Regions from separate parts of the Erwinia sp. Eh17-17 genome, predicted to be linked through region 1. Evidence: predicted binding sites of a transcription regulator. Region 1 holds the regulator's gene; the other holds the start of a gene.
What was found. The regulator PhoB, encoded in region 1, activates phosphate uptake and scavenging genes when phosphate is short. The targets are predictions, from matches to a motif close to CTGTCATAAAACTGNCNNAT.
Positions count from the first base shown of each region.

Region 1 (6,628 bases):
ACCCGAGCTTAAACAGCGCCAGGTAAACCAGCGTCAGACCGATACCGGCGATCAGCCCGGCAATCACCGTATAGCGGGTCAGCAGCTTCGCTTCAGAGATACCGCGTGAACGGGCGGCGTTGACAATCACAATGCCGAACACCAGTGCGCCGAGGGTATCCATTGTCAGATAACCATTAACAAAACCGCTGGAAAACGCCGCGCGCTGATAGTCAGCGGTCGCAGGTGCCAGACCGCCCGCAGGCCACAGCAGGGCTGCAACACCGAGGATAGTGAGCGCGACAATTTTCAGCGGGGCCAGCACGTGGCCCACGGTGTCCAGCAGCTTGCCAGGATAAAGCGAGACGCCAATGACCAGCGCGAAGTAAACCACGCTGTAGGCCAGCAGCGGCAGCGCACCGTCGCCGGTCAGAGGGGCGATACCCACTTCGAACGATACGGTGGCGGTACGCGGCGTGGCAAACAGCGGCCCGACAGCCAGGTAACAGACGGTTGCCAGCACCAGGCCAGCGGCTTTACCAATTGGCGAGCTGAGCGCATCAATCCCGCCCCCCACCCGCGCCAGGGCAATCACGGTGATTACCGGCAGGCCAACGGCGGTGATCAGGAAGCCCAGAGCAGCTATCCAGACGTGTTCACCAGACTGAATCCCCACCATCGGCGGGAAAATAATGTTTCCGGCACCGACAAACAGGGCGAATGTCATAAAGCCCAGTGCCAGAATATCTTTTGAAGTTAAACGATGTGTCATAAGAAATTGTGTTGCCCGTGATGGTGTGGAAAGTCGTGATATCAGGTTGCTGACACAACCTATTTCCCTGCTGGCTCTAAAAACCTTGTCGAATCTGATCAATGCAGTGGAAACCACTTGTATTGGCAATATCGACAGCGAATGTGAGCTGATTATTTTCTGTATACAGGGGGATAACGAAAAAACGGGGGTAAGTAAAACGTTTATAGCGGCGAAAGGCAATACGGGATCGAAAAAGCAGGATGATATAGCGTAAAAAAGTGCATAACCAGTGCATATCTTTAGTTCTGTTCAATAAGGCGTTACATGATTTGTATGTTTCTTATCCTTAGCGGCGTGAGTTTCTGCAATAAACGGGCTTAAGATGCACAAAAAGCGCGGAAAACCGCGCTCTGTACACAAACTGATGCACGGCTACCAGACGCGGCTGGCCACATCCACCACCAGGCGCAGCTTGGCCCACTGCTGTTCTTCCGTCAGGCTGTTGCCCTCTTCGGTCGAGGCGAAACCACACTGTGGGCTCAGGCAAATCTGGTCGAGGCTGACATACTGCGTGGCTTCACGAAGACGCTTTTCGACGGTTTCGGCCGCTTCCAGCTCACCGGTTTTCGTGGTGATCAAGCCCAGCACGACCTGCTGTTTGCCCGGCCGGATAAAGCGCAGAGGTTCAAAACCGCCGGAACGCTCGTTATCATATTCCAGGAAGAAGGCATCGATATTCACGCCGCCAAACAGAATTTCTGCCACCGGCTCGTAGCCGCCTTCCGAGATCCAGGTGGAACGGAAGTTACCGCGGCACACGTGCAGGCCTATCACCATATCGTCCGGTTTACCTTCGACCGCTTTATTCAGCACGCGGGCATAGGTGCGCGCCAGCTCCTGCGGGTCATCACCACGCTCGCGGATCTGCTGCTGCTGATCGTCGGAGCACAGATAGGCCCAGACGGTATCATCCAGCTGCAGATAGCGACAGCCTGCATCATAAAACGCGCTAATCGCATCGCGATACGTCTGCGCCAGATCGTCAAAATAGACATCCAGATCCGGGTACACATCGGCATCAATCACCTTCCGCCCACCGCGAAAGTGCAGCACGCTTGGGCTGGGAATCGTCATTTTCGCTACCGCATCGCCGCTGATACTCTGAAGGAAGCGGAAATCCTCCAGCATCGGGTGGTTGCTAAAGCCCAGCTTGCCGGTCACTTTTACGCCGCGAGCCTTCGTCTGCACGCCGTTAAACTGAATGCCCTGTTCGGCTTCATAACGCTCTACGCCGTCCAGACCATCGAAGAAATCAAAATGCCACCAGGCGCGACGAAATTCGCCGTCGGTCACCACCTGCAGGCCGTTTTCACGCTGCTGAGCCACCACCTGACGGATCGCTTCATCTTCAACGGTGCGCAGTGTGGCGGCATCGATTTCGCCAGCTTCATACTGTTTACGCGCCTGTTTAATCGCGGCCGGGCGCAGAAAACTGCCCACCACTTCGGCACGGTATGGGGTGAATGTCGTCATGATGAAGTTCTCCTGGCCTGCACTCGGCACATAATTTAGTGACGTAATAATGACATTGGGTTACATGCGGACTTCTGGACGTCTATATGTCTGCCATTAAGAGTGTCATGAGAATGCTTCAGCGGCAAACGAGGAAATTTCATCGCACGTGAATAAAATTCATCTTACTGCGCATTTTCCGGCCCGCCTGCCGTTATGGCGCCAGCATCGCCCGCGCCTGCTGCATCTGCTTATCCGACAGCGGCAGATAACCCGCCTGGCTGACCAGCGCTTGGCCCTGCGGTGACAGCGCTAAACGTAAAAACGCCGCAGTGAGCGGTTCCAGCGGTTTATCCGGTGCTTTATTCACATAGATATAGAGAGGACGGGCATAAGGATAACGGCCACTGCGGATATTTTCAGCGCTCGGTGCGATCCAGTCATCGCCCTCACGCGCCACCGGAACGATTTTCACTCCGGTGATATGGAAACCTGCGCTGGCATAGCCGATGCCGTTTAGCGTGCGTGCAACCGCCTGGACCACGGCGGCCGATCCGGGGTATTCGCCCACATCATTGCGGAAATCGCCGTTACACAGCGCCTGTTGTTTGAAGAATCCCCACGTTCCGGAGGCAGAGTTACGGCCGAAGCGTTGCAGCCCGCGCGTAGCCCAGCCGGGCTGCGTCAGCTGTAAATCGCCCCAGGTTTTTGGTACGGACAGGGCACCGCAGCGGCGGGTGATGGAGAAAATCGCATCCAGCTGCTGCGCGTTCAGCCCGGTGAGCGGATTATCCTCATTCACCACCACCACCAGCGCATCCATTGCAACCGGCACCGCCAGCGGTGGGTAACCGTAGCTGTCTTCAAACAGCTGTCGTTCGACAGCCTGCATCGGGCGACTCATGGCCCCGAGCTGAGCCGCCCCGGCCGCCAGCGCCGTCGGTGCCGTGGATGAACCGGCCGCCTGGATCTGCACATTGACGCCAGGATACTGACGATTAAAACTCTCGCCCCACAGCGCCATCAGGTTACCCAGCGTGTCAGAGCCCACGCTGGTCAGGTTGCCTGCCAGCATGCCCTCTTTCGCCGGGGCCTGGGAACTGACCAGCAGTAATACCAGAGCGATTAACGTTTTCATTTAACGAATTCCGTGAGACTTAACGCAGCGCATTCTCAGCCAGTTCAGCACTAACAATCAACCTTGGTGGCAGCTGGAAGCTGAAACAGGTCTCTCTGTCGGGCGTACTGCTGATATCCAGCCGGGTATTGTGATGGCTCAGAGCGTGTTTCACGATGGCCAGCCCCAGCCCGCTGCCGCCCGTATTGCGCGAACGTGCCTTATCAACGCGGTAGAAGCGTTCCGTCAGGCGTGGCAGATGCTCCGGCGCAATACCCGGTCCGTTATCTTTGACCTTAAACTGCGCCCCCTGACTGCTGCGCAGCCAGCTGACATCGATACGCGTGCCGTCAGGCGTGTGGTTGACCGCGTTATACACCAGGTTTGAGATCGCGCTGCGCAGCTGCTCATCGTTACCGTAGACGCGCAGATGCGGATCAGTATGGAAGTGAATATCATGACGCCCGTTACTCAGCGTCTCCGCTTCACGCTGCAACACCCGCAGCATCATCGGCACATCAACTTTTTCCTGTAAATCCAGTGCCGGGGCCGCTTCAATGCGCGACAGCGTCAGCAGCTGTTTTACCAGGCTATCCATGCGTTTGGTCTGTACCTGCATGGTGTGCAGCGCCTTATCACGCAGGCTGCCCTCCAGCACGGAATCGTTCATCATCTCCAGATAACCCTGCAACACGGTTAACGGCGTGCGCAGTTCATGGCTGACGTTGGCAAAAAAGTTTCGCCGCGCACCTTCCAGCTGGTGCATCTGGGTGACATCGCGCGCCACCAGCAGCCACTGTCCTTCAGTGTAAGACATGACGCGAAATTCCAGATGGCGGTGGCTGTTGAGGACCAGCGTCAGAGGACGTGAGAAATCACGCTGGCGCAGATAGCGGGTAAACTCCGGGTAACGCAGCAGGTTAAGGATGTTCTGGCCGTTATCTTCCGGCCAGCGCAGTCCCAGCATCTGCTGTGCCAGGCCATTACACCAGAAAATAGTGCCTTCTTCGGTCGTCAGTACCACCGCATCGGGCAGCGATTCCGCCCCGCTGCGAAAGCGTTTAATCAGATGACCGAGTTCACGGCGGCGGCGGCGGTTACGCGCCTGCATTTGATACAGGCCGTAAAACAGCGGTTCCCAGCTGCCGCGCCCGCTGGGAGGCGTCATGCTGCGATCAACCCACAGCCAGTGAGAAAGTCGAAGTAAATTGTTGAAATGAAAACCCAGTACGCACAGCACTGAGACTAACAGCAGCCAGGGCAGCCCACCCACCAGCAGCCCCAAAATCAGCGCGGGCAGGCTGGCGAGCAGCAGCTCAGACAATAATCTCTTCCAGGAGAGGCGTTCCAACACGGTTCAGACTCCAGCGCGAACAATCAATAGCGTGCAGAGAAACGATAACCTGTTCCGCGAACGGTCTGCACCATACGATCGTGCCCGGTCAGCTCCAGCGCTTTACGCAATCGACGAATGTGAACGTCTACGGTACGATCTTCGACGTAAACGTTAGTTCCCCAGACATGGTTTAGCAACTGTTCACGGCTGTAGACACGTTCAGGGTGGGTCATAAAGAAGTGCAGCAGCTTATACTCGGTCGGCCCCATTTCCAGCGGCTGGGTGTCGGACATGACGCGGTGTGATGACGGATCCAGGCTCAGGCCCTGCATCTCGATCACTTCTTCCACCGCCATCGGTGAAATGCGGCGCATCACGGCCTTAATACGAGCCACCAGCTCTTTTGGCGAGAACGGTTTCGTAATGTAATCGTCGGCGCCCACTTCCAGGCCGCGCACGCGGTCTTCCTCTTCGCCACGCGCGGTCAGCATCATCACCGGAATATCACGGGTCATGGCTTCACGCTTCAGGTGCTTAATAAACTGGATGCCGGAACCGCCGGGTAACATCCAGTCCAGCAGAATTAAGTCTGGCCAGGGCTCAATCAACAGATTTACTGCACTGTCATAATCCTCGGCCTCAATCGGCTGGTAGTCATTTTGTTCCAGAACGAAACATAACATTTCACGGATTGGTGCTTCATCTTCCACTACCAGAATGCGCTTAGGCATTATTACTCCTGCGGCTGTTGACGGCTTTCACGGGGATATGCGGCGCCATTATGCGTCAGTTTTATGACACTTTTATGAAAAAAGCACCCCCTGAAATTCAGCATGATTTAAAAAGATGAAGCGCGATCGGTTAATCCTGTTAATACCCAAAATATTTTGAGTGACCGGAAGACGGCAAACGCTGACCCGCAGGGTGCGTCACGGTGATGGGCCCCATCATCCCCCGGAGCACAAAAAACGCTATGACAGTGTGAACCGGGGCCGCCAACGCACATGCAACTTGAAGTATGAAGTGTTTATAATCAGGCTCACGTTTTTCTGCTGACAGGACGTTATATGCGCATCCTCCACACCGCTGACTGGCATCTCGGCCAGTTTTTTTATACCAAAAGCCGGGCGGCCGAGCACCAGGCTTTTCTTGACTGGCTGCTGGAGCAGGCGGAAGCGCAGCAGGCCGATGCGATTATCGTGGCAGGCGATATTTTTGATACCGGCTCGCCGCCGAGCTACGCGCGCGAGCTGTATAACCGCTTTGTGGTGAAACTGCAGCAAACCGGCTGCCAGCTGGTGGTGCTGGGCGGTAACCATGATTCGGTGGCGATGCTGAACGAGTCACGCGAGCTGCTGGCCTGCCTGAATACCAGGGTGATCGCCGCCGCCAGCGAAGATGTACGCCAGCAGGTGCTGCTGCTCAACAAGCGCGATGGCTCGCCGGGCGCGCTGCTGTGCGCCATTCCTTTTCTGCGTCCGCGCGATATTCTGCGCAGCCAGAGCGGGCAGTCAGGGCGCGAAAAACAGCAAAGCCTGCTGGAAGCCATTACCGAACACTATCAGCGCTGCTGGCAGGAAGCGCTGACGCAGCGCGCGGCGCTGGGCCTGACGCTGCCGGTGATCGCTACCGGGCATCTGACCACCATGGGCGTAACAAAAAGTGACGCCGTGCGCGACATCTATATCGGGACGCTGGACGCCTTCCCCGCCGACTGCTTCCCTCCGGCTGACTACATCGCTCTGGGGCATATCCATCGCGCCCAGCGCATTGCCGACAGCGATCATATTCGCTACAGCGGTTCGCCAATCCCGCTCAGCTTCGACGAACTGGGCAAAGCGAAAAGCGTGTTTCAGGTCGATTTCCGCGACGGCAGGTTCGTGTCAGCCGAAGCCCTGCCGATCCCGCTGTTCCAGCCGATGCAGATGAT
Region 1 is NZ_JBDFQT010000002.1:831,335-837,962, forward strand. It holds gene brnQ (branched-chain amino acid transporter carrier protein BrnQ) at 1-751, opposite strand, end outside; gene ABEH87_RS09355 (hypothetical protein) at 777-1,007, shown strand; gene ABEH87_RS09360 (cobalamin-independent methionine synthase II family protein) at 1,166-2,266, opposite strand; gene ABEH87_RS09365 (PstS family phosphate ABC transporter substrate-binding protein) at 2,460-3,383, opposite strand; gene phoR (phosphate regulon sensor histidine kinase PhoR) at 3,403-4,716, opposite strand; gene phoB (phosphate response regulator transcription factor PhoB) at 4,740-5,429, opposite strand; gene sbcD (exonuclease subunit SbcD) at 5,766-6,628, shown strand, end outside.

Region 2 (6,628 bases), on a different contig from region 1:
GTTTATTCAGATTCAGGCTATCCATTTTATTCTCCAGTCAAATCAACCATAGCGGCCGGTGATGTAATCTTCAGTTTGCTTCTGATGCGGCTTGGTGAACAGCGTGTCGGTATCGCTGAACTCAATCAGTTCGCCCAGATACATAAATGCGGTGTGATCGGAGCAGCGTGCAGCCTGCTGCATGTTGTGGGTAACGATCACCACGGTGTAATCCTGCTTCAGTTCGGTAATCAGCTCTTCGATACGGCCGGTTGAAATCGGGTCAAGAGCCGAGCAGGGCTCATCCAGCAGCAGAACTTCAGGACGAATGGCGATACCGCGGGCAATGCAAAGACGCTGCTGCTGGCCCCCGGAAAGACTGTAGCCGCTCTGATGCAGCTTGTCTTTGGTTTCCGTCCACAGTGCCGCTTTCGTCAGTGCCCACTGCACGCGCTCATCCATGTCGGCACGCGACAGCTTTTCAAACAGACGCACGCCGAAGGCGATATTGTCATAAATCGACATCGGGAACGGCGTCGGCTTCTGAAACACCATGCCAACGCGGGCACGCAGCAGGGCGATATCCTGGCTGGCGGTCAGAATATTTTCACCATCCAGCAGAATTTCACCTTCAGCACGCTGCTCAGGGTAGAGCGAAAACATCTTGTTAAACGTCCGCAGCAGGGTGGACTTACCGCAGCCGGATGGGCCGATAAACGCCGTTACCTGGTTTTTGGCAATATCCAGATTGATGTTTTTCAGCGCATGGAATTTTCCGTAATAGAAATTCAAATCACGAACCTGAATCATCTTAGCGGAAGTATTAATCATTTTTATCTCACTCAGTCCGCGCCGCTACCGCCGCGCTGCTTAATTAATGTTTGCTCTTGGCGAAAATCACGCGTGCCAGAATGTTCAGTAACAGTACGCACAGCGTAATAATCAGCACGCCCGCCCAGGCCAGACTCTGCCACTCGGCAAACGGGCTCATGGCGAATTTAAAGATGGTCACCGGCAGGTTCGCCAGCGGCTGCATCATGTCAGTGCTCCAGAACTGGTTCGACAGCGAGGTGAACAGCAGAGGAGCCGTTTCCCCGGCAATGCGGGCGATGGCCAGCAGAACTCCGGTCAGAATGCCTGAAACAGAGGCTTTCAGGGTAATCGCTGAAATCATTTTCCATTTCGGCGTCCCCAGTGCGTAAGCGGCTTCGCGCAGGCTGTCCGGCACCAGTCTCAGCATGTTCTCAGTGGTACGAATGACAATCGGGATCTGCAACAGCGCCAGCGCGACCACCCCGGCCCAGCCGGAGAAGTGTTTCATCTGTGCCACCACGATGGTGTAAACAAACAGACCCACCACAATCGATGGTGCCGACAGCAGGATATCGTTGATAAAGCGGGTCACTTCGGCCAGCCAGGATTTACGCCCGTACTCGGCCAGATAGATGCCCGCCATAATCCCCAGCGGCGTGCCGACCACCGTCGACCAGAGGATCAACAGACCGCTGCCCGCCAGGGCATTTGCCAGACCACCACCCGCCGTATTCGGCGGCGGCGTATTCTCGGTAAACAGCGACAACGTCATACCATCAATGCCGCGCGTCACGGTCGAAAACAGGATCCACACCAGCCAGAACAGACCAAACGCCATCGTCAGTAACGACAGGGTCAGGGCAATGCGGTTTTTCATCCGGCGCCATGCCTGCATTTTACGGCGTGAGGCTAACAGCTCGTCACGCGTCTGCAATTCCATCGTGGTCATGAGCGTGCTCCTTCACTTTTCGCCAGGCGCAGGATCATCAGTTTTGAACAGGCCAGCACAATAAAGGTAATCACAAACAGGATGAGCCCCAGTTCCATCAGTGCCGCGGTATGCACGCCTGATTCGGCTTCAGCAAATTCGTTAGCCAGCGCAGAGGTAATACTGTTACCCGGCATAAACAGTGATGCACTGTCGAGCTGATAGGTATTACCGATAATGAAGGTGACGGCCATGGTTTCACCCAGCGCACGCCCCAGCCCCAGCATCACGCCGCCAATTACCCCGTTCTTGGTGAACGGCAGCACCACGCGCCACATCACCTCCCAGGTGGTGCAGCCAATGCCATAAGCGGACTCTTTCATCATCACCGGCGTCTGTTCGAACACATCGCGCATGACCGAGGCGATGTAAGGGATGATCATAATGGCGAGGATAATACCGGCGGCGAGAATGCCGATACCAAATGCCGGGCCGGAGAACAGCGTGCCGACAATCGGGACATTCGCCAGCACGTCACCGACCGGCTGCTGAAAGTAAGTGGCGAACAGCGGAGCGAAGATAAACAGCCCCCACATGCCGTACACAATGCTGGGGATAGCCGCCAGCAGTTCAATCGCCACGCCCAGCGGACGACGCAGCCAGTTAGGCGCCAGCTCCGTCAGGAACAGGGCAATGCCGAAACTCACCGGGACAGCGATGAGCAGGGCAATTATGGAGGTCACGACGGTGCCGTAAATCGGCACCAGCGCACCAAACTGTTCGTTAGGCGCATCCCACTCTTTATTCCACAGGAAGGAGAAACCAAATTTCTGGATACTCGGCCATGATGAAATGATCAGGGAAACGATGATGCCACCGAGGAGTAACAGCACAATCAACGCAGCCAGTTTGACCAGCGCGCCAAAGATGATGTCACCCTGTTTTCCGGGAGCCTTGAATGCCGGCTTGGTTGCAGCCATAGAATTCTCGAGTTTGATACTGCTGATACGTATCGGGCCAGGCTTGCCTGACCCATGGAGTTCATGGGCACCACAACAGCGTGGTGCCTTATTTTATTTTCTTAGAACAGGGCCTTACCTGAGCTGTCTTTCACGTTGGTTTTCCAGGCAGCGCGAATCTGCTCAACCACAGAGTCTGGCAGCGTAGCGTAATCCAGGTCAGTGGTGGTTTTGCTGCCGTTTTTATACGCCCAGTCGAAGAACTTCAGCACGGCGGCGCCTTTCTCGGCATTAGCCTGCTCTTTGTGCACCAGAATGAAGGTCGTGGAGGTGATTGGCCATGCATTGTCGCCTTTCTGGAACGTCAGGTCCTGAGCGAAAGATTTGCTCCAGTCTGCGCCTTTAGCAGCATCGCTGAAGCTTTTCTCGCTTGGTTCTACCGCTTTACCGTCAGCATCCATCAGTTTGGTGTACGCCAGGCTGTTCTGTTTAGCGTAGGCATATTCAACGTAACCGATTGAGCCAGGCAGACGCTGAACGAATGCGGCTACGCCGTCGTTACCCTTGCCGCCCAGACCGGTTGGCCAGTTAACGGTGCTGCCTGCACCAATTTTGCTTTTCCAGTCGCTGTTCACTTTGGACAGGTAGCTGGTGAAGACGAACGACGTACCGGAACCGTCAGCGCGGCGCACCACGTTGATGTTGGAATCAGGCAGTTTCACGCCAGGGTTCAGCTTAACGATCGCCGGGTCATTCCACTTTTTGATGGTGCCGAGGTAGATGTCACCGACGGTCTTGCCATCCAGCGTCAGCTGTCCAGATTTGATACCAGGAATATTAACCGCCAGTACCACCCCGCCAATAACTGTCGGAAACTGGAACAGGCCATTTTTTTCTAAATCTGCGTCTTTCATCGGCGCATCAGATGCACCGAAGTCTACGGTTTTAGCGATAATTTGCTTAACGCCGCCGGATGAACCGATACCCTGATAGTTAACCTGGCTGCCCGTTGCGGTGTTGTACTCTGCTGCCCACTTGTTATATACCGGTGCCGGGAATGTGCCACCAGCGCCAGTCAGATTGGTAGCGGCCATGGCGGAAACGGCGCTCAGAGACAGGGTTACTGCGACGAATTGAGCCAGGGTTTTGTGCATCAGTGTCATGTTCCCTCCACGGGATTAAAAAGTCAGGCCAGTTGCCGTATTTGTCTAATTAATGATTGCTGCTGGAGGCAAAATAGGACAGTTTGGTGACAGTAAAATGTACGAAATATGACACTTTTGTGACAGGGGTCATTAATCGAACTCTTCAGCTAAACAACTGTATTTTTCCCGGAAAGCGCTCAAACACTCCGCATATGACTCTTCACGGTCCCTCAGGACGTCCACTATTCCGGCGACTCTGGGCCCTGTCCCGTTATCGTCTGGTGACAGGAAACCACCGATGTTCCTGTCCGGCACTGTTCCTCAATTGTTAACGACTATCGCTATTTCTCATTTAATGCGATCACACTCAATGCCGCTGCGCTGCATTTTCAGGGTGTTACTTTTAACCCCCCAATTGGTCAGGAGAACCATCTATGAAAATTACTGCTGCAGTCGTCAACCACGTTAACGCCCCCTATCAGCTGGAAACACTGGAGCTGACGGCGCTTCGGCAAGATGAAGTGCGGGTCAGACTGGTCGCTTCCGGTATCTGCCACTCCGATGAAGCGATACGCGTGGGCGATGAAGAATATTTTTTCCCCGCCGTACTGGGGCATGAGGGCGCAGGGATTGTCGAGGAGGTTGGCAGCGCAGTAAATGGGGTGAAAGCAGGCGATCACGTCTTAATGTCTTATGCTTACTGCGGCCACTGCCACCCGTGTCGCCAGGGGCATCCGTCTCACTGTCAGGACTGGGGGATGATGAATGCCGGAGGATTTCGCGCCGATGGCAGTGCCATACATCTCAAGCCTGACGGCAGTAAAGTGTCCAACATGTTCTTCCAGTCCTCCTTCGCCACTTATGCCCACACCGCCTTTAATAACCTGATCGTCGTTGATAAAAGCGCTGACCTGCGTCTGGTGGCGCCGTTAGGCTGCGGCCTGCTGACGGGTTCGAGTACGGTCTTTAACGGACTGAAACCGCAGCCCGGTTCAACCATCGCGATTTTTGGCACCGGGGCGGTAGGGCTGGCCGCGATGATGGCAGCGAAAATCTCCGGCTGTCGGCAGATCGTTGCCGTGGATATTCATGATTCACGCCTGGCGCTGGCGCGCGAACTCGGAGCAACCGATGTGATTAATAGCGCCAGGGAGGACGTTGCCGGTACCATTGCCAGCCTGACGCAGGGCCATGGGGTCAACTATGCGATAGATACCACCGGCGTATCGGCAGTGATGAAAAGTGCCCTGGATGCGCTCGCCATTGGTGGCACCCTGGTCCCTGTGGCCCTGACGCGCCACGATCTGACCTTCAACCCGTTACGTCACCTGATAGCGTCCAGCAAGCGTATCGTGGGCGTGCTGATGGGGGATGCTATTCCGCAGGTTTCAGTTCCTCAGCTTATTGACTGGCATCAGCGCGGGCTGTTCCCGTTTGAAAAATTAGTGAAGTTTTACGACTTTGCTGACATCAATCAGGCGAGGGAAGATTCAGCCAAAGGCGTCACCATCAAGCCGGTGCTGATTATCGATAAGTCTTACAGCGTGTAAGCGTAGCTCCGCCTGAAATTCAGGCGGAGGCAAGCGAGGCTTCCCGCGGTTGAGCGTAGCGCTTTTTATCCATATTGTCAGATGTGCGGCAGTGACGCTTCGCTCCCACTGTAGCCGGTGCGCAGGCGCAGGAAGTCAATCAGCGCGCGGACTTTTGCCGGAACGTGGCGCGTATTGGGGTAAACGGCATATACCCCCTGTGAAGGGAAGGTAAACTGCGGCAATAAATGCTGTAATTTCCCGCTGACCAGCATCGGCCCCACCAGCCATTCCGGCAACAGCGCCACCCCACAGCCCTGGAGCGCAAAGCTCATCAATGATGAGGCGCTGTCTGTCGAGTATTTCACCTCGCGCATTATCTCAAAATCAACCTGCTGCCCCTGCGGGCCGACGACCTGCCAGTTAAAGGGGGACTGAAGGCGACTGTGGATAATCCACTCCGCCTTTGCCAGGTCCTCCAGGGTGTTAAGCGGGTTAGCGGCTAACCATTGCGGCGTGGCGACGGGGAGAATTGAAAAACGGTCGATCGGCGCAGCGTGATAGCTTGAGTCAGCCAGGCTGCCCAGTCGGATGGCGACATCAAAACGCTCTGAGACCAGGTCAGCGTGCGAGGAGGAAGAGACGTGACGGACGCGGAGTTGCGGATGTTGCTGACCAAATGCGGCCAGAGCGGGTATCACCACCTCCGAACCATACTCCGACGTGCTGGTGATGCAGAGTTCACCGCGAAAACCATGATGGTTAAGCTGCACGTCGTTCACTATCTGCTCGGCGTCTTTTAGCAGCTGAAGGCCGCGCTGGTAAAAAGCCGCTCCCGCCTGCGTCAGCGCCAGACGCCGCGTCGTGCGCAGCAACAGCGCCACGCCCAGCTCCGACTCCAGCCGCTGAATATTGAAACTGATCGCCGCTTTGGTTTGGCCTGATGACGCCGCAGCCGAGGTAAAGCTACCGGCATCGGCAACCGCAACGAACATCGCCACACGCTGTAGATTAAGCATAAATCACTCGCTGACTGTCAAAATAATTTTGACAGTGTATCACCCGGGATGCGGTTTATCCCGGACGCCCCCCGCCCTATATTACTCACTCTTAACGGGGAGTAATGGTATGAGTTATCGCAGTAAAGTGGCCGTGGTGTATCTTCTTGGCTTTTTCCTCGACTTAATCAACATGTTTATCTCGACCGTTGCCTACCCGGCAATTGGCCAGGCCATGCACGCCTCCGTGGCAAAACTGGCCTGGATCAGCAACGGT
Region 2 is NZ_JBDFQT010000004.1:394,115-400,742, forward strand. It holds gene phoU (phosphate signaling complex protein PhoU) at 1-25, opposite strand, end outside; gene pstB (phosphate ABC transporter ATP-binding protein PstB) at 43-816, opposite strand; gene pstA (phosphate ABC transporter permease PstA) at 854-1,741, opposite strand; gene pstC (phosphate ABC transporter permease PstC) at 1,738-2,700, opposite strand; gene pstS (phosphate ABC transporter substrate-binding protein PstS) at 2,802-3,842, opposite strand; gene ABEH87_RS14265 (NAD(P)-dependent alcohol dehydrogenase) at 4,259-5,374, shown strand; gene ABEH87_RS14270 (LysR family transcriptional regulator) at 5,452-6,372, opposite strand; gene ABEH87_RS14275 (MFS transporter) at 6,482-6,628, shown strand, end outside.
Region 2: a site for PhoB is predicted at 3,949-3,968, ahead of pstS (phosphate ABC transporter substrate-binding protein PstS). Genes of this name have one in related genera too.